One region of the Bacillus sp. THAF10 genome, then DNA from elsewhere that is predicted to be linked to it. Evidence: a T-box and tRNA genes for the amino acid it is inferred to sense, from the RefSeq annotation. Region 1 holds a T-box; the other holds one or more tRNA genes.
What was found. The T-box of region 1 lies ahead of alaS (alanine--tRNA ligase). A T-box ahead of a tRNA ligase gene usually reads a tRNA of that ligase, here a tRNA-Ala.
Positions count from the first base shown of each region.

Region 2: it has a tRNA-Ala gene. The T-box ahead of alaS (alanine--tRNA ligase) is inferred to sense a tRNA for this amino acid. The anticodon was not compared.

Region 1 covers NZ_CP045403.1:2,779,652-2,788,979, reverse strand. The annotation lists gene FIU87_RS14630 (NCS1 family transporter) at 1-435, shown strand, start outside; gene FIU87_RS14625 (hypothetical protein) at 457-690, shown strand; gene FIU87_RS14620 (hypothetical protein) at 759-992, shown strand; gene FIU87_RS14615 (PucR family transcriptional regulator) at 1,128-2,735, shown strand; gene FIU87_RS14610 (CoA-acylating methylmalonate-semialdehyde dehydrogenase) at 2,881-4,347, shown strand; gene FIU87_RS14605 (aspartate aminotransferase family protein) at 4,399-5,754, shown strand; gene FIU87_RS14600 (AI-2E family transporter) at 5,811-6,869, shown strand; T-box leader at 6,917-7,146, shown strand; gene alaS (alanine--tRNA ligase) at 7,193-9,328, shown strand, end outside.
Region 2 covers NZ_CP045403.1:3,176,140-3,185,467, reverse strand. The annotation lists gene FIU87_RS16525 (carboxypeptidase regulatory-like domain-containing protein) at 1-6,772, shown strand, start outside; tRNA gene FIU87_RS16520 (tRNA-Ala) at 6,870-6,942, opposite strand; gene FIU87_RS16515 (MgtC/SapB family protein) at 6,995-7,696, opposite strand; gene FIU87_RS16510 (DMT family transporter) at 7,815-8,720, shown strand; gene FIU87_RS16505 (hypothetical protein) at 8,797-8,982, opposite strand; gene thiT (energy-coupled thiamine transporter ThiT) at 9,086-9,328, opposite strand, start outside.

The DNA.
Region 1 (9,328 bases):
ATAGTGCAGCCTTGGAATTTGTTCGGAATTCTTATTCCAGTCCTACTTATCGTTGGAGGAATTTTATCTGCTATCGTTGGAATTTTATTCGCAGACTACTATTTATTAAGAAAGCGACGAGTCAATGTGCATGATCTTTATGAGGAACACGGCCAATTCAGCTATACTAAAGGGTTCAATCTTGCTGGTTTTATCGCATGGATTGCAGGTGGTGCAGCAGCATACTATCTTGCCAATTATTCTTTTATTGTCGGCTTTGTCGTAGGTGCAGGTCTTTACTATGTTTTAGCAAAGTACTGGTACTTCCGGAAATATGAACAGGCGGAAATTACAGACCCAGATGATGAAAAATACTTGGGAATAACCGTTGGCAGAGATTGGGTAATCAAGGAAGAGGCTGAATATTATGAAACACCAGAAGAGCTCTCTAGTTAAAAAAAGTAGGAGGAATAGATTTTGAGTGATTACCAACAATATGTAGCAGAAAAAGAAAAAATTGATTTTTTTATCGTGAAAGGCTATCACATAAAATCTGTAGAAGAAAATTTAGAAGGCTCTTTTCTTTTACTTGAGAAAAACGGAGATGAAAAAGAAAATGTGGAGCAACAAACCCTTCACATTAAGCATGCAGATGCTAGAAAGTATTTCGCATCCATTCTAATCAGGCAACAACGTGGAGAATTTTTATAAATTCCTCATAGACTAACCATAACAAGAATAAAATCATGTAAACTGCTTCGTGAAAGGAGTATCGATAGATGGAATATCAACTCAAATGTAAAGAAAGTGCCTATCCCTGTGAAGTAACGATTGATGAGGATAACAACAGATTTACGATCCGAAAAGCGGATTCTAGTGGAGAATACTTTAACTCGCCAGAAGAATTGGTACATTGGATTTTAGAAAACTGGGATTCCAGTGATTTCAATGACGAAGGAGAATTTCAAGAAATGCTCCAAGAAATTCAGCTAACGTTCCCAATAAATAATTAAGGTTAAGGGTGACAAGTCGAGGGTGCTTGTCACCTTTTGTGTTTATTTGTCAGAATATTTAATAAAATTATGATGTTTTTTCCTTTATAATAAGAAGATGGACAATCCACACTGATAACGTGATGAGGTGAAGAAATGAAAGCGATACTGTCACTGCAGGAAATTCTCCAAAACAAACAGTTCGAAACAGCCAAAGTCATTGCTGGAAGTAAGGGACTGCATCAGCAGGTTAAATGGGTTCATGTAGTGGAAATAGCCCAAATAGAAAAACTATTAAATGGGCACGAATTGATTCTATCCACAGGCGTTTCTTTTGGTCAGGATATCGAAAAGTTTCAAAGCTTTGTTCAACAATTAATTAACTGCAAGGCAGCAGGATTATGCATAGAAAAAGGCAGCTATATCCCCGAGATTCCACCGGAAATAATTCACTTAGCAAATAATGCACAATTTCCTCTTATCCTTTTCCATCAAGAAGTGTCCTTTGTTGACATTACACAGGAAATTCATTCTGTACTAATTAATCATCAGTATCAAAAAATCACCCAGCTAGAAAACTACTCGCAAAAGCTTAATAAAAAGCTACTTACACTTACTCATGAAAATGAAATCCTCACCTACCTACAAGAACATCTTGAAGTTCAGGTGATTTTTGAATATAGCAACAAGGAGAAAATCTTTATCCCAGATGTTCCGATTCATGATCGAAAAAAATACCTCTGCCACACGCATTCTCCAGCTACTACCGAGTATTATTGGAGACAGCCGGTTTATGTAATGGAAAAGCAACATGGAATGATTCATTTCTTATCAGAAACAAGAGTTTTAACAGATTATGACCATCTGTTGATAGACAGGACAGTAACGGCGCTTGCGCAACATATATTACGAGGATTATACGTAGAAGAAAAAAGAAGATTAGAAGAAAGTGAATGGCTAAGAAGCTGGTTGGAAGGCGGGCAGACAAAGGAGGCGATTCGAAATTTTCTTGGTAGAAATGATAGCTTTTTTCAAAAGAGCGGGATGGTGCTGCTTTGCAGAAAAGGAGACCCACAAGCTCCCTCATTGGATAAAACCTACTTGACCCTTTTATTTCGATCGACCTTTGAAAAGCTCGGCTTTACTTTGTTTTTCACTGAGATGAAAAATACCCTAACCATCATCATGTTACATAGCAGGGAAGAAAAGAGCTGGAAAGAAAGTATGAAGGAAGGAGTTAAAGCGCTGCTTGATAAGCAGAAGGATAAAAAAGGGAATCCCACGCTTCGACTAGCTGCAGGAAAATATGTGCAGCCTCTTGATCAGCTTTCCAAGAGTTTTCAATCTGCCTGGGAGGCATTGCAAATTCAAGAGCAACTATTAAAAGGAGAAGTTTTTTCCTGTTTTGAAGAACTCCATATTTATCGTCTTATTTCCTTCATGCAAAGGCAGCATGATCTCCGGGAATTTGTAATGGAGTATTTAGAGCCAGTCATTCTTTATGACAAAAAACATAATGGGAAATTGCTAGAAACGCTAAAAGTCTATCTTTCCTGTAATGGTTCAAAAAAAGAAACCGCAAGCAAGCTTTTTATTGTTAGACAAACACTCTATCACCGCATTCAGAAGCTTGAAAGTCTTTTAGGAGAAGACTTCATGAACCCAGAAAAACGGCTAGTCATCGAGTTTATGGTAATGGTCTATGAATATCTTCATACAACTTCTGGGTATCCAGAGGGAGAAAGTAAAGTGCGATCTTTTTAGAGGTCAGCACTTTTTCTTTTGGTAGCAAAATGTTAGCTAATACATACAATTCGTTTTACACTTTGTCTAATGAAAGACTTTTTGATTTGTCAGATAATAGTCGTAAGACCCTTTTCATAATTTCCAAAAAGGAGGAGGAAGAGTTGTGACTTTAACTTCAAACAAAACGGTTGTCCTACAAAATTTTATTAATGGCGTATGGGTGGACTCTAAAGGAAATGAACAGCATGAGGTCATTAATCCGGCCACAAATGAGTGCCTTGCTAAAGTTCCAATCTCTACAAAAAGTGATGTGGAGGATGCTGTAGAAGCAGCTCAAGCAGCGTTTAAAACGTGGAAAAACACCCCTGTACCAAAGCGTGCGAGAATTCTATATGCCTACCATCATCTCTTATCGAAACATCACGATGAACTTGCAAAATTAATTGTGTTGGAAAATGGAAAGGCATACAAAGAAGCACATGGTGAAGTGCAGCGAGGGTTAGAATGTGTGGAATTTGCAGCAGGAGCTCCCACTTTGATGATGGGAGAATCCCTGTCCAATATCGCCGAAGAAATCGATTCAAGTATGTATCGCTACCCACTCGGGGTTGTGGGAGGCATTACACCATTTAATTTTCCGATGATGGTACCCCTATGGATGTTCCCACTTGCCATTGCTTGTGGAAATACCTTTATACTCAAACCTTCAGAGCGTACCCCAATGCTTGCCAATCGACTTGTTGAACTATTTAAAGAAGCAGGAGGTCCTGATGGGGTACTAAATATCGTGCACGGGGCACATGATGTAGTAAATGGGTTATTAGATCATGGCGCTGTGAAAGCTATTTCTTTTGTCGGCTCACAACCAGTAGCCAAGTATGTTTATGAAACAGCAGCAAAAAATGGCAAGCGTGTGCAAGCTTTATCAGGAGCGAAAAATCATCATGTGGTGATGCCAGATGCCAATGTGGAAAAAGCAGCGCAACATATTCTTACCTCTGCGTTCGGAAGTGCTGGGCAGCGTTGTATGGCCTGCAGTGCTGTTGTGGTGGTGGGAACTAACGAGAAGTTTGTCGAGGAATTAAAAGCAAAGGCAAATGAACTTTCGATCGGAAATGGAATGGATGAAGATGTGTTGTTGACGGCTGTTATTAGAGACTCTCACAGAGAAAAAGTGCTTGGGTTTATCACCCAAGGAATTTCAGAAGGGGCATCATTAATTCGAGACGGAAGAAAAGAGATGGAGGAACATTCGGAAGGCAATTTCCTAGGTCCGACAATTTTTGATCATGTTACGCCAGAGATGACGATTGCCAAAGAAGAAATCTTTGCACCTGTATTAAGCCTTCTGCGAGCAAAAGACTTGGATGAAGCCCTCTCACATATTGAAAAGTCCCGGTTTGGCAACGGAGCTACCATTTATACAAAAGATGCCAAGGCAGTCCGACAATTCCGGGAAGAAGCAGACGCAGGAATGATTGGAGTTAATGTTGGGGTTCCTGCGACAATGGCATTTTTTCCATTTTCCGGCTGGAAGGATTCTTTCTATGGCGACCTGCATGTGAATGGGAAGGATGGTGTCAATTTCTACACCCGCAAAAAAGTGATCACATCACGATTTGATTTTTAGATTTTCATATCTTCAAAGGGGGGGACCCTCCTTGAAAAGGGGAGAAGTGAAATGGGAAAGATAAATCAAACGGAAAATTTACTTGCTCAGGATGACCGCTTTGTTTGGCATTCTATGAAGCCATATACGCCAGATGCAACGATGGTGATAAAAGAGGCAAAGGGAGCTTGGATAACAGATATCGATGGCAAGCAATACTTGGACGGCATGGCAGGATTATGGTGTGTAAACGCAGGATACGGAAGAACAGAGCTTGCAGAAGCCGCATATGAACAGTTAAAAGAGCTAGCTTATTTTCCACTCACCCAAAGTCATGTGCCTGCTATAAAGCTTGCTGAAAAACTTAATGAATGGCTTGAGGATGATTATGTTATTTTCTTTTCCAATAGCGGTTCAGAAGCAAATGAAACCGCCTTTAAAATTGCCAGACAATATCATGCTCAAAAAGGAGAATCGGACCGATATAAAATTGTCTCCAGATATCGCTCCTATCATGGCAATACCATGGGTTCTCTAGCTGCTACAGGTCAAGCTCAGCGAAAGTATAAGTATGAGCCGCTAGCACCAGGGTTTGTGCATATTCCACCACCTGATACGTACAGGATGGAGGATGGTCATCTTGAGAATACGATGAAAATGCGTTGTGTGACAGATGTGGATCAGGTAATGACCTGGGAGTTAAGTGAAACGATTGCTGCCATGATTATGGAGCCCATCATCACAGGGGGTGGAATCTTGACTCCGCCAGAGACCTACATGCGTGATGTCCATGATATATGCAAAAAGCATGGAGCGCTATTAATAGTAGATGAAGTGATTTGTGGCTTCGGCAGAACAGGGAAAAAATTTGGTTTCATGAATTATGGTGTCCAGCCTGATATTATTACAATGGCCAAAGGAATCACTAGTGCCTATTTGCCTTTGTCTGCAACGGCGGTCAAAAAAGAGATTTATGAGCAGTTCAAAGGTAGCCAAGAATATGATTATCTCCGCCATGTAAACACGTTCGGAGGTAGTCCTGCCGCGTGTGCCCTTGCCTTGAAAAACTTAGAGATTTTAGAGTCAGAAAGATTGATGGAACGTTCAGCAGAAAAAGGCGCCATCCTATTAAGTGAGTTAAAATCACGACTTTCCAATCATCCAAATGTTGGCGATGTCAGAGGAAAAGGACTCTTAATAGGAATAGAGCTGGTAAAGGATAAAGCTACAAAAGAGCCAATAGAAATAGGCAAAACCAATGAAGTGATTGGCTACTGCAAAAAGAAGGGGCTACTTATTGGGAAAAACGGAGCGACAGTGGCCGGTTATAATAATGTTCTAACACTTTCTCCACCACTTACGATAACGGATGATGACCTTCAGTTTATGATCCAAACAGTAGGAGAGGCCCTATCACAACTGAAATAAAAGTTCGTATATTTAAGCAGAACTAAATAGAAAATAACGAGTAGGAGGCGTTTCTCTTGGAAAAACAGAAGAAATGGCTGTTACGGCTAGGTACACTTCTACTCGTTATGATAATTTTATATGTGTTTATGAAATTAAGTCCCTTATGGCAACCAATACTTCGGGTTGTTTTTGTTATTAGTATTCCGTTTTTTATTAGTATTTTTATCACCTATTTGTTGCATCCGGTTGTGGAGAAAACACATAACCGTGGAGTTCCAAGACCTGTAGCTATTTTGGTCATATATTTGTTGTTTTTTGGTAGCCTTGGCCTTGGCCTCTATCATGGAATCCCCGTTATTATTAAACAGTTCCGGGAGCTTTCTGATAATTTCCCTCAATATGCTGAAACATATAGTACCTGGATTAAACAGATTCATAAATCCACTGCAACCTGGCCTGATGGGGTTCATACGAAAGTGGACCAAACGTTTAATGAATTTGAAGCGATGCTCTCAAATTTAATGACAAAGATTGTTAAAGGGCTAAAGGGAATCTTAAATTCCTTTTTCATCCTTATTGTCATTCCTTTCATAGTTTTTTATTTGTTAAAGGATTATGATCAGGTGAAAAAAACCATCTGGTATCTTACTCCCCGTAAATGGCGTGAAGGTGGAATTGCATTCTTAAAAGATGTGGATCTCTCCCTAGGAAGCTATATCAGAGGACAGCTTACCGTATGTTTGCTTATAGGTGTTTTAGCATCAGCGAGCCTATGGATCAGTGGTATGAAGTATGCCCTTGTCCTTGGGGTCATTATTGGAATTACCAATGTTATCCCGTATTTTGGTCCCATTATTGGTGCGTTTCCAGCCGTCATTATTGCGTTAACAATGTCATTTAAGATGGTGATCATTGTCGTTGTCATTATTTTTGGCCTGCAATTTGTGGAGGGAAACATATTATCTCCGTTGATTGTAGGAAAAAGCCTGCATATTCATCCGGTGTTTATCATTTTAGCACTGTTAATTGGTGGGGAAGTGGCTGGTGTAGTTGGGTTAATCTTAGCAGTTCCGGTATTTGCTATCTTAAAGGTTACCTTAACCCATGTAAGTGCACATTTTATCAAGCATTGACATTCCACATTCTCTTGCATATAATCGAAACATAAAAGCTACATACAAGTAATTCAAAGAAGGATCAAAGTACGTTACAGACCATTTTTTGGGAGCAAGATTTGCTCACGTAGAGAGGAGTTCCGAGGCTGAAAGAACTCTAAAATGAAGGGTAACGGAAAGCTAATCCAGAGTGCAGCGTAAAATGTTGCCGGCTTGCCCCGTTAAACGCAGTCTGAGAGATGGCTATTTTTAGTCATAATCAGGGTGGTACCGCGAGAACACTCTCGTCCCTGTTTTATAGGGACGGGAGTTTTTTATGTTTAAATAAGGAGGTAATCAAAATGAAAAAGTTAACATCTGCTGAAGTTCGCCAAATGTTTTTAGATTTCTTTAAAGAAAAAGGACACGCAGTCGAGCCAAGTGCATCCCTAGTACCACACGAAGATCCATCCCTACTGTGGATCAATAGTGGAGTGGCAACCTTAAAAAAATACTTTGATGGACGTGTGATTCCACCAAATCCACGCATTTGTAATGCGCAAAAATCGATTCGGACGAACGATATTGAAAACGTAGGAAAAACTGCGCGTCATCATACATTTTTTGAAATGCTCGGAAATTTTTCCATCGGGGAATATTTCAAAAAAGAAGCTATTGACTGGGCTTGGGAGTTTCTTACTAGCGACCAATGGATTGGCTTTGATGAGGAAAAACTATCTGTTACCATTCATCCAGAAGACGAAGAAGCATACAAATACTGGAATGAAGTTATAGGAGTGCCAGCTGAACGGATTATCCGCTTGGAAGGGAACTTCTGGGATATTGGGGAAGGCCCGAGTGGTCCAAACACTGAAATTTTCTATGACCGTGGAGAAAGCTATGGTAACGATGCAAATGATCCTGAACTTTATCCAGGAGGGGAAAATGAGCGTTACTTAGAAATTTGGAACCTTGTATTTTCAGAGTTCAATCATAACCCTGATCATACCTATACCCCACTACCAAAGAAGAACATTGATACAGGTATGGGACTTGAGCGAATGGTTTCTGTTATTCAGGATGTTCCAACAAACTTTGATACGGATTTGTTTATCCCAATTATTGAAGCGACAGAAAGTGTATCAGGAGAGAAATACCGTAAGGACCATGAAAAGGATGTAGCGTTTAAAGTAATCGCAGACCATATTCGTACGGTAACTTTTGCGGTGGGAGACGGAGCGCTTCCATCAAACGAAGGGCGTGGCTATGTGCTTCGCCGCCTGTTAAGAAGAGCTGTTCGGTATGCAAAGCAACTTGGAATCAACCGTCCATTTATGTTTGAGCTTGTGCCTGTTGTGGCGGAAATCATGGTCGATTTCTACCCAGAGGTAAAAGAAAAGCAAGAGTTCATCCAGCGAGTGGTGAAAACGGAAGAAGAGCGCTTCCATGAGACGTTAAATGAGGGGCTTGCGATTCTATCAACTGTGATCTCTAAAGCAAAAGAAGAAGGAAGGACCGTTATTTCAGGATCAGATGTGTTCCGTCTTTATGACACGTACGGGTTCCCAGTTGAATTAACAGAAGAATATGTGGAAGAGGATGGCATGACTCTCGATCACCCTGGCTTTGAAAAGGAAATGGAAATGCAACGCGAGCGTGCCCGCGCTGCTCGTCAGGATTCTAGTTCCATGCAGATTCAGTCTGGTGTGCTTGGCGAAATTCGCTCTGAAAGCAGCTTTGTAGGTTATAATCAATTGACGGTAGAGTCAACGCTTTCTGTTATCGTGAAAAATGGCGAGCTTGTAGATACGGCTGGTGCTGGTGAGGAAGTACAAATTATTTTGTCAGAAACTCCATTTTATGCCGAAAGCGGCGGACAGGTGGCTGATCATGGATACCTAGCTACCGAAAGTGGACGAGGGTTTGTGAAGGATGTGCAAAAGGCTCCAAATGGTCAAAACCTCCACACTGTCATCGTGGAAGAAGGAGAGCTTCATCGAGAGCAAGCAGTAAAAGCAGAAGTGCATGCACAAAACAGAGCGCAAATTGTGAAAAACCACACGGCAACGCATTTACTTCATCAAGCGTTAAAAGACGTTCTAGGAACACATGTTAACCAAGCAGGTTCTCTTGTTACTTCTGAAAGGATGCGCTTTGACTTCTCTCATTTTGGCCAAGTAACACAGGAAGAAATGGAAAGAATTGAAGCGATTGTGAACGAGAAAATTTGGGCAAGTATAAATGTGGTCATTGAAAACAAGAGTATTACGGAAGCGAAAGAAATGGGAGCAATGGCGCTGTTCGGAGAAAAATATGGCGATATTGTCCGTGTCGTTCAAGTGGATAATTATAGCATCGAGCTTTGTGGAGGCTGCCATGTTTCAAACACTTCCGCGATTGGGTTGTTTAAAATTGTAAGTGAGTCAGGAATTGGAGCAGGTACACGCAGAATCGAAGCGGTAACAGGTGAAGGTGCGTATCGCCTTATGAATGATCAG
Region 2 (9,328 bases), 400 kb from region 1:
GGACATTGTGGATGAAATTGGTAGCTATCAAGTTTTATACATGAATGGTGCTTATACTTCCATGGGTGAAAAACCTAGTGAGGAAGCGTTTGAAGAGCTTGTAGCAGCAGCGGATGAACATGGAGTTAGCGTCGTATTTGCTGATACTTGGGGCATAAGCTATGGTAGTTTAAGACATCTTTGGGAGTTTAGAAATGACCCAGCTCAATACGACTCTGACTATAACCCAGCGACTATTCGCCTACGTGTAAACGAAACGCATCCTATCTTGGAAGGACTAGATGTTAATACAAACTATGATCTTCACCACAATGGAGACTTTGTTTGGTTTAATCAATACTCCGGTCGCAATCTTGCAAGCGTAGGAAGCACAAGACTTGGCTTTGTTGGAGCAGGTGTTGCGTATAAAGGTGTAACAGAAGATAGTGCCCATTTACTATTATCTACAGGAGCTGCATCTCCTTGGGTATCTCCATTTAATGGATGGTTGCCAACGCAACAGCAAATCATGCTGAACGGTGTTCGATATGTGATGGATGCTGAATTTGGTGAAGTGAGTGGTTCTGTTGTTGATGAGAATGGAAATCCTTTGGATGTTACGGTAGAAGTTGTTGACACTGGAGTGCATGTTCCATCAAGTGGCGGAGCATATAAACTATTCCATGACGAAGGCTTGTTTGAAGTTGCCTACCGAAAAGCTGGCTATGAAACGAAAACAGCCACAGTTGAATTTAAAAATGGCGAGCCAGTTGTTAATAATATCGTTATGGGTGTTTCTAATAGTGGTACAGTATCGGGACAAGTAACCAATAAGATTACTGGACAAGCGATACCATATGTAGAAATCAACTTGTATGATGAACAAGGCAATCTTGTCGCAGAAGAAGTGAGCTCTATTAACGGTGCATATGATATTGCTGGGTTAGATGAAGCAACCTATCGATTAGAAATTATTCTAAGAGATTATGTAACGTATAAACAGACAATCGAAGTTGCAAGTGAACCTATTCAGTTAAATATTGAGCTTTATCCTTCTCCTGACGTTGGTGTGATCGGAGATTCGTCATTTGGATCCTTGAGAGAGCTTTTAGAGGGCCATGGTATAGAAGCGACTGATTATTCTAATATCAGTAGCATTTTACCTGAATTACAAAACCTGGATGTAGTATTTTTTAACGACCAATCTACCACAAGTGTAACCTTGGAAGTGTTAGAGGAATTCTTAGCTGAAGCAGACAAACATGAGGTGAGTGTCATTTTTGGTGACACATACTGGTCTGGCTCCGGTTTGAATCATCTTGTGAATAGATTCCAAGATCCAGAGTCACGTACCACTCATAGAGATCGCAATAGTTCAGCTGGTTACGTGGTATTAGAAAAAAATCCGATTTTTGGAGATTTAGAGCCTGGGGATTTTGTTGATATTCTTTTACCAAACCGAAGCGATATTGCATATTTCGAAGGGTATTCTGGCTATCCAATTGCCAATATCAAGCATGAAGCTCATGAAGAAGCGCATGGTTCAGGTATTGCATACAAACCAAGAACTGGAACGAGTATGGAGCTGTTAATGAGTGGGCATGGTATATCATTCACTCATGATAATAGACACTATACCGAAAGCGGAAAACAAATTTTTGTTAATGCGATCCTTTGGGCAGCTTACATTGAATACAACACGATTGAGGGATACATTACGGACGAAGAAGGAAATCCACTCTATGCACATGTACAGGTGGAAGGGGAAGGTTTAAGTTCATGGACTGACCCAGAAACAGGCTACTTTAGCATTGCCGCCTTGGATGGGGATTATGATTTAGAAATAAATTCTTTCGCCTATCAAACTGCAGCAAAATCAGTAACAGTCAATGAAGATCTTGGACAGTTCACAGTAAAAATGGCACTTCAAGAAAGCATCGGTTCCATTGAAGGGAAGTTCTTCGACGAGAATACACTTGAAGGAATTCAAGGTGTTCATATTGAGGTGAAAGACCATCCACGTGAAGCTACAACAAATGTGAGTGGAAACTTTACCATGGAGCATTTTGTCCCTGGAACATACTCTTTAGTGGTGAAAAAAGAAGGCTATGTACAACAGGAGATGGAGGTAGAAGTAAAAGCAGATGAAGCAACAGTGCTGAATCGTAAAATGAAACCATCACCAAAAATCGGGGTGATTGTGGATGGACAGCTCTCATCGGTTGTAAATTTAAAAGATTATTTAACTCCTAGAGGTTATATAGTAGAAGATCTCTATTACACAGATCTAGATAGAATTAGTGATTATGATCTGATTTTTGCTAATTCCGACTACAATAATAGCCTAAACCCTGAAAAACAGGTATTTCTTGATTTCGTTAAAGAACTGGACAAAACAGAAACGTCCGTTATCTGGACTGGTAATGGAGGTCCTAGGGGAAGTATTCGATTCCTTGTCGATTATGTAGGAGATCCAGCTATAGAACGAGCTGGAAGTCTGTCTTCCTCACAGAATGTACTAACAGTTGATATTATTGAGGATCATCCATTGTTTGAAGGAGTTAAACGGGATGAAAATGGTCAATTCTCGTTTGCTGGTCGTTATTATTATGGATTTGATGGCTACACAGGGAAAACTATTGCAACCGTTTCTCACCCAGGTCAGGGAGAGTTAGGAAGCTTTGCTGCCTATGGCGGACGAACACTGAACAGTGTGGAAGTTCTATTGTCTAACATGACAATAGGTTACGGTTTTACAGAATCCACTTACTTTGATGAAAGCAGGGAACGTATTCTAAATAATGCGCTTGTTTGGGCATTAGATAACACCGAACCTCTTGTTGGGGAGATTCATGGTCAGATTAATAACAACTTTGACCGAGGGGTATCCTCCGTCATTACAGTAGAGGAAACTGGTTATACCTTCAAAACAGAGCCAGATGGTTCATTCTTCTTGGCGCTTGACACAGGCACCTACACATTGAATGTAGAGGCATTCGGACATGAAGATAAGAGCTTTGAAGTTAATGTGGTACGTGGTGAAAGTAAGGAAGAAACATATGTTATTACTTCAGAAAATGCAGGCCTCATTAAAGGGCATGTGAAGGCGGAAGATACAAATGCTGGAATTAAAGGTGCGCTAATACGATTAGAAGGAACACCTTTACAAACTACCACAGATGAAAATGGCTACTATGAGCTACAAGCTCCTGCTGGTGTGACGTATCAAGCACGTGTAACAGCGAATGGATATACGCCACAGGTGGTTCCAGCTCAGGTGGAGAAGGATGAAGAAGTTACTCTTAACTTCACCTTGGGTATCTCTCAAAAAATTGCTGTAGTAGGAACGTCTACTAATAATGGCAGGCTTGTACCATTCCTTGAGCAACAAGGATATGAAGCGATTGCTTGGCTAAATGGTGATGTAGATCAATTAATGGAAGAGTTAGAGGAATATGTGCTAGTTATATTAAATGATAGAAATTCTTCGGCAATGCCAGAAGCGAAGTTTAAAGATTTCCTAGACTTGGCTGATAGTTATGGGGTAAGTACTATCTTCACCAGCCAATTTGCTGGAGGAACAATTCGTGATTTGAGTAGTTTCTATGGAGATCCAGCATCTGTGACTCAAGGATTCTCTCCAGGACATATCAATTACACGGTTGTAGAGGATCACCCAATTTTTGCAGGATATGAAGTTGGAGATGTCATTCGAATTGCTGACAATGGCGAATCGAACCAGCAATGGTCTTACTTCACTGAATACAGTGGTACAAAGCTTGCTGACCTTACGCATGACGAAAAAGGGACGCTAGGTGACGGTGTTGCTTACAAATTCAGTACTGCTAATTCTGTTCATGTACTCCTAGGAAGCTTGCATGCAGGCTCTTATGGACACCCTAACTCAAGGTGGACAGAAGACGCCAAACGAATTTTTGTCAATGCAGTAGATTGGGCAATGTCTGCTAGTCTTGGTGAAATAGTGGGTACTGTTCAGGATCAAGAAGGAGAGCCGATTGCAGGAGCAACTGTATCTATTGAAAGTGAAGGGTTAACCACACAGACAAACGCTGAAGGACAGTACCGTATAGGTATTGGAACTGGCAGCTATGAAGTAAAGGCTCGCGCTCACGGCTATTCTACTCAAACCGTAACAGTAGATGTGGAAGAACTTGGCCAAGCTGTAGAATTAAACTTTGAAATGGAAAAAACCGATCGTATGAGCCTCTCCGGTAATATTACGGATCTTGATGGAAAAGGCATTAATGGTGCCATGGTTACTCTGAAAGAGAAAGAGGGATTATACGAAGAGTCAGTGGAAACAGATGATACAGGCTCTTATGTATTTGAAGAGCTGATTGCAGGCGAATATGAAATCGAAGTGAAAGTAAATGGCTATCAGACCATCACCCAGGCAGTTAGTATTGAAGATGGTGCAAGCGTGGAATTAGACTTTAAATTAAGTGATTTCAACGTAGCTGTACTAGGAGATGTGAAAACATCGCTAACTGACTTCTTGAATGAAAATGGTTTTGCAGCACAAAGTCGTAATTGGGATATTGTAGACGATGTTTACAATTATTCTGTCATCATTGTCAATGAAAAAGATGCAACGGAAGAACAAATAAATAAATTGATTGAAGAAAGTGATAAAAATGAAACAAGCTTAGTCTTTACAGACACTTGGGGAGTGGATGGATCCATCCAACTATTAGAAAAAGTGTTTGGCAGTCCTACAGTAGCAGAACATGGATATAATGAAGGAGCTATCCATGTAGAGGCACTTCAAGAGCATGGCATCTTCTCCGGATTAGATGGTGAAACGATTAAAATTCATAGTGAGAAGAGCCCTTACGCCACTTTTGAAAATTATGAGGGTGTTACACTAGCTTCACTTAAAGTGGACGGAGAAGATAAGGGTGCAACCATTGCCTATGACTTTAGAAGTGAAAACCATATGCATCTATTATTGTCCACTTATGCAGTTAACAACATGATCAGCCCAACTCAAGGCTGGACACAGCAAGGTAAACAACTATATCTTCAAGCGATTGAATGGGCTAGAGATGGAGTACAGGAATTACCAGAAGCTCCAATTGCAGATGAGGAAGAGATTATCTCAACCGATGGTAATGTGAAAATTACTGGTAAAGCGGAATATAGAAGTACGGTCACTCTTTTAAATGGTGAAGAGGTTCTTGCTACAGCATCACCAGAAAAAGATGGAACATTCAGTATCGAGGTGAGCGGTCTAGAGGATAACGAATATGAGCTAAATTTAGTTGCTCATAATTTTGCTGGAGAAGTTATTTCTGATACGAAGGTGATGGTGATAGTTGATAGGGAAGCGCCACAGCTAAATGTGACCTCACCGGTAAACAACATGGTAACAGGCAAAGAAGTTGTAGATGTAAATGGCTCTGCTACTGATGCCAACTTAGACGAGGTATTAGTAAATGGAGAGAAAGTAGAAGTAAATGATGCTGGAGAGTTCTCCACTAGAATTATTCTTGAAGAAGGTACACATACAATCACAGTGGAAGCTACGGATTTAGCTGGAAAAGTCACGAAGGTTGAGCGACAGGTGACAGTGGACTTAAGTACACCAGAAATGACGGATTTATCTCCGTCTGCTGATCTTTATGTGAAAACTGGAGATAAAGTGGACATTTCCTTTAGAAGTGAATCAGAAGGTGGAACGGCAACTTATTCCATCAAGCTTCCAGCGCAGTTCACTACGCAGACTACGGGCAATATGATGGAAGAAGTAGAGCCTGGAGTTTATAAAGGGACTTGGACGGTTCCTGCTAATGTGGATCTTCAAGGTGCTGTAATTGAAGTGGAATTCATGGATGTTGCAGGCAACAGAGTTGTTCAAGAAACAGCTGGTAAATTGTTTATTTCGAAAGAATCTATTAGTCGAATTTCAGGGGCAACTAGATCACTAACGGCAATCGAAATCAGTAAAAATGGTTGGACTTCAGCGGACACTGTCGTATTGGCTCGATTAGACAATTATGCTGATGCTCTAGCTGGTGCACCGTTAGCATATAAACTAGGAGCGCCGATTCTATTAACGAAAACCGCTAAGCTATCTGATGGAGTGTTAGATGAAATTCAGCGTTTAGGTGCTACTAAAGTTGTGGTGCTTGGAGGAACAAAGGCAATTAATGATGGAGTGGTAGATGCTCTTAAAGAGGAAGGATTAAAAGTGTCCAGAATCTCTGGGTCAGATCGTTATGAAACTGCATCACTCATCGCAAATCATGTTGCGCCAAAAGGAACAACTAAAGCGGTTGTTGCCAATGGCCGTAACTTCCCTGATGCCCTTTCCGTTGCTTCCTATGCAGCGATGCAAGGTCTACCAATACTGTTAACAAAACCGGATGAATTACCTTCCAGTACAAATAAAGCCCTAAAAGCTTTAGGGGTCACAAACAGTATGGTGATAGGTGGAACAGCGGTGGTTAATGAAAAAGTAATGGATAAGATTCCAGGATCCATCCGAGTAAGTGGGAAAGATAGATATGAGACGAACATTGCAGTAGCAAAAGCATTCAATATGGTTAGTCAAAACATGTATGTAGCAACAGGCAGAAACTTTGCCGATGCACTAACCGGATCAGTTTTAGCAGCTAAGAACAACAGCGGTATTTTATTAGTAGGGAATAACGTATCTACCGCACTGTCTCAATACCTGAAGGAAAATAACGTAAATAGACTTACCATGTTTGGTGGTGAGAAGGCTGTAAGTGAAGAGGTTGCAGCAGAATTAGAAAAAATCATCAAATAAAAGAAGGTAGAAAATGCCCTGGGGTTCCCCTAGGGCATTTTCACTATTTAATAGAAAGAAAAAAACACCACTGCACTTTATGCAGTGGTGTTAAATATGGAGCATAGGGGGCTCGAACCCCTGACCTCTACGCTGCCAGCGTAGCGCTCTCCCAGCTGAGCTAATGCCCCGTTGCGACTGAATTTATTTTATCAAAAAATTCCAAGTTTGCAAATACTTTTTTTAATCCAAGTTTTCCACTTCTGCTTGGATAACGCCTGTTAAGGACTTAATATCACTGTAAACATCCGTTGTATACACCGCTTTTTTCGTTGTAACGATACAATTAAGAACGATATCATCCTTTTCTTCTTTAATCTTCACTCTTTTTATGGAGAGGTTTTTCTCTCTGATCTCTTTCATTATATTAGTAAGATTTACGCTCTTCTCTATAAAAATCTTCACTTTAATTTCTTTTTCTTTTAGTTTTTTTGGACCTACTAGATCAAAAAGGGAAGGAATCACTTTGACACCAAGAATAATAAAAATAACGCCAAAAGCTCCTTCAATAAAAAATCCTGCGCCAATTGTGATTCCAAGTGCTGCAGATGCTAACACTAATGCTGCGGTTGTTAGACCTGAAATAGCCTCATTGCTTCTTCTTAATATTACCCCTGCACCTAGAAAACCAATGCCGCTTATTACATATGAAGGAATACGTCCTGGATCCATCGGACGAGAATACTCTTTGGAGTAAAGAAAAGCAGACTCATAGGAAACAATCGTAAGTAAGCAGGCCATGACAGACACAATAACACACGTCTTTAATCCAAGCGGTTTTCCCTTTAATTCTCGCTCTAACCCAATTATCACTCCAGCGATGGTAGCAAAAGTTAATTTAATAATGAAATCATTTGTCTCAAGATGTTCTAAAAAAAACTCCATGTGCCCCCTCCTGACATTATTACAGCAGAAAATGAAAATAAATTGTTAGAGAAGTATAACAATATTCTGTACAATTAGAAAGTATCTATTATATTTAAGTTTGGATTGGTGATTAAGAATGAATAAATGGTTGAATCCATATATGGCACTCGCAGTCGGGGTTATTACTGTTTCTGCATCGGCTATTTTTGTAAAACTAGCCGATGCTCCTGCAGGCGTAATTGCATTCTATCGGCTTTTTTTCTCCGTAATTTTTCTTTTACCCATATTTTTATGGAAGTATGTTGGTGAATTAAAAAACATCACCAAAAGAGATTGGTTTTTTTCTGCAATAGCTGGTACATTTTTAGCTTTTCACTTTATTTTATGGTTTGAATCCTTGAACTATACCAGTGTTGCAAGCTCTACAGTATTGGTCACCCTCCAGCCACTCTTTGCTTTTTTGGGTACCTACATCTTTTTTCGTGAAAGGCTGAGTGCACGTGCTATCATATCTGGTATTCTTGCAGTTACTGGAAGCTTTATTATAAGTTGGGGTGATTTTAAAATTAGCGGGATGGCATTGTTTGGTGATTTTCTTGCATTAATTGCCTGTGCCCTTGTAACCGCCTATCTTCTATTTGGCCAGGATGTCAGAAAGAGAGTTTCCATCATTACCTATACGTTTATTGTGTATAGTTTTAGTTGTCTGACATTGTTTATCTATGTTCTTATTTCAGGAGATTCGTTCACAAATTATGCTGCATCAGATTGGTTTTGGTTTATCATGCTAGCAATTTTCCCGACACTCTTAGGGCATTCTTTATTTAATTGGGCAATTAAGTATATCAGTACGAATGTAATTTCTATGGCTATATTATTTGAACCAATTGGGGCAGCAGTTCTAGCTTATTTCGTTTTAGAGGAGATTGTTACATACAGTCAATTTGCCGGTGGACTACTAGTGATACTTAGTGTTGGCTACTTTCTACGTAGCAATCGTAAAAGAAGAGTTGAGCCTACTTTACCTGTAGGGGGAGAATAGGAGATAGGAGCAAATTTTTATATGGAAGTACCTACTAAAGCAATAAAGCCGACTTCCTGAAGTCGGCTTTATTGCACTAGCTACTAAGTTCATTTGCCATTAATGCAAAAAATAGAGCAAGAGAAAACCCAAACACCATACCTTCTCCATATACCTTACCAGTTTGATTGCAAATTCTAATTGTTTCAAAATATGAAAACAAGAACAACCCTATTGAGGTGCATAATGCTACTATAAATGCTGTGATTTTTACTAGATCCATTTCATATCCCCCTGAACATATCTGTTACTAGATTATATGAGAGAATTTATAAAACATGCGATTATCTTAAAAGAACAAAAAAGCTAGCCACGAGGGCTAGCTTTCAAGAGAAAGATTTATTCATTGTGAAAATTCGTGGAACAGCTCTTATTAATAGGATAGTAACAATTGTAGAGAGGATGAAGCTTGGTAACATATAGCTTCCGTTATATAGTAGAGAAAAGAGCCATACAGGCTGTCCTTCTGGCGCAAAATGTCCGAAAAAGATTATTCCAGCTGTAAAGTGGGCCAAAAAACGGACTAAGCACCCGATAAAGGAAGCTAATGTTACATACACAATTAATCT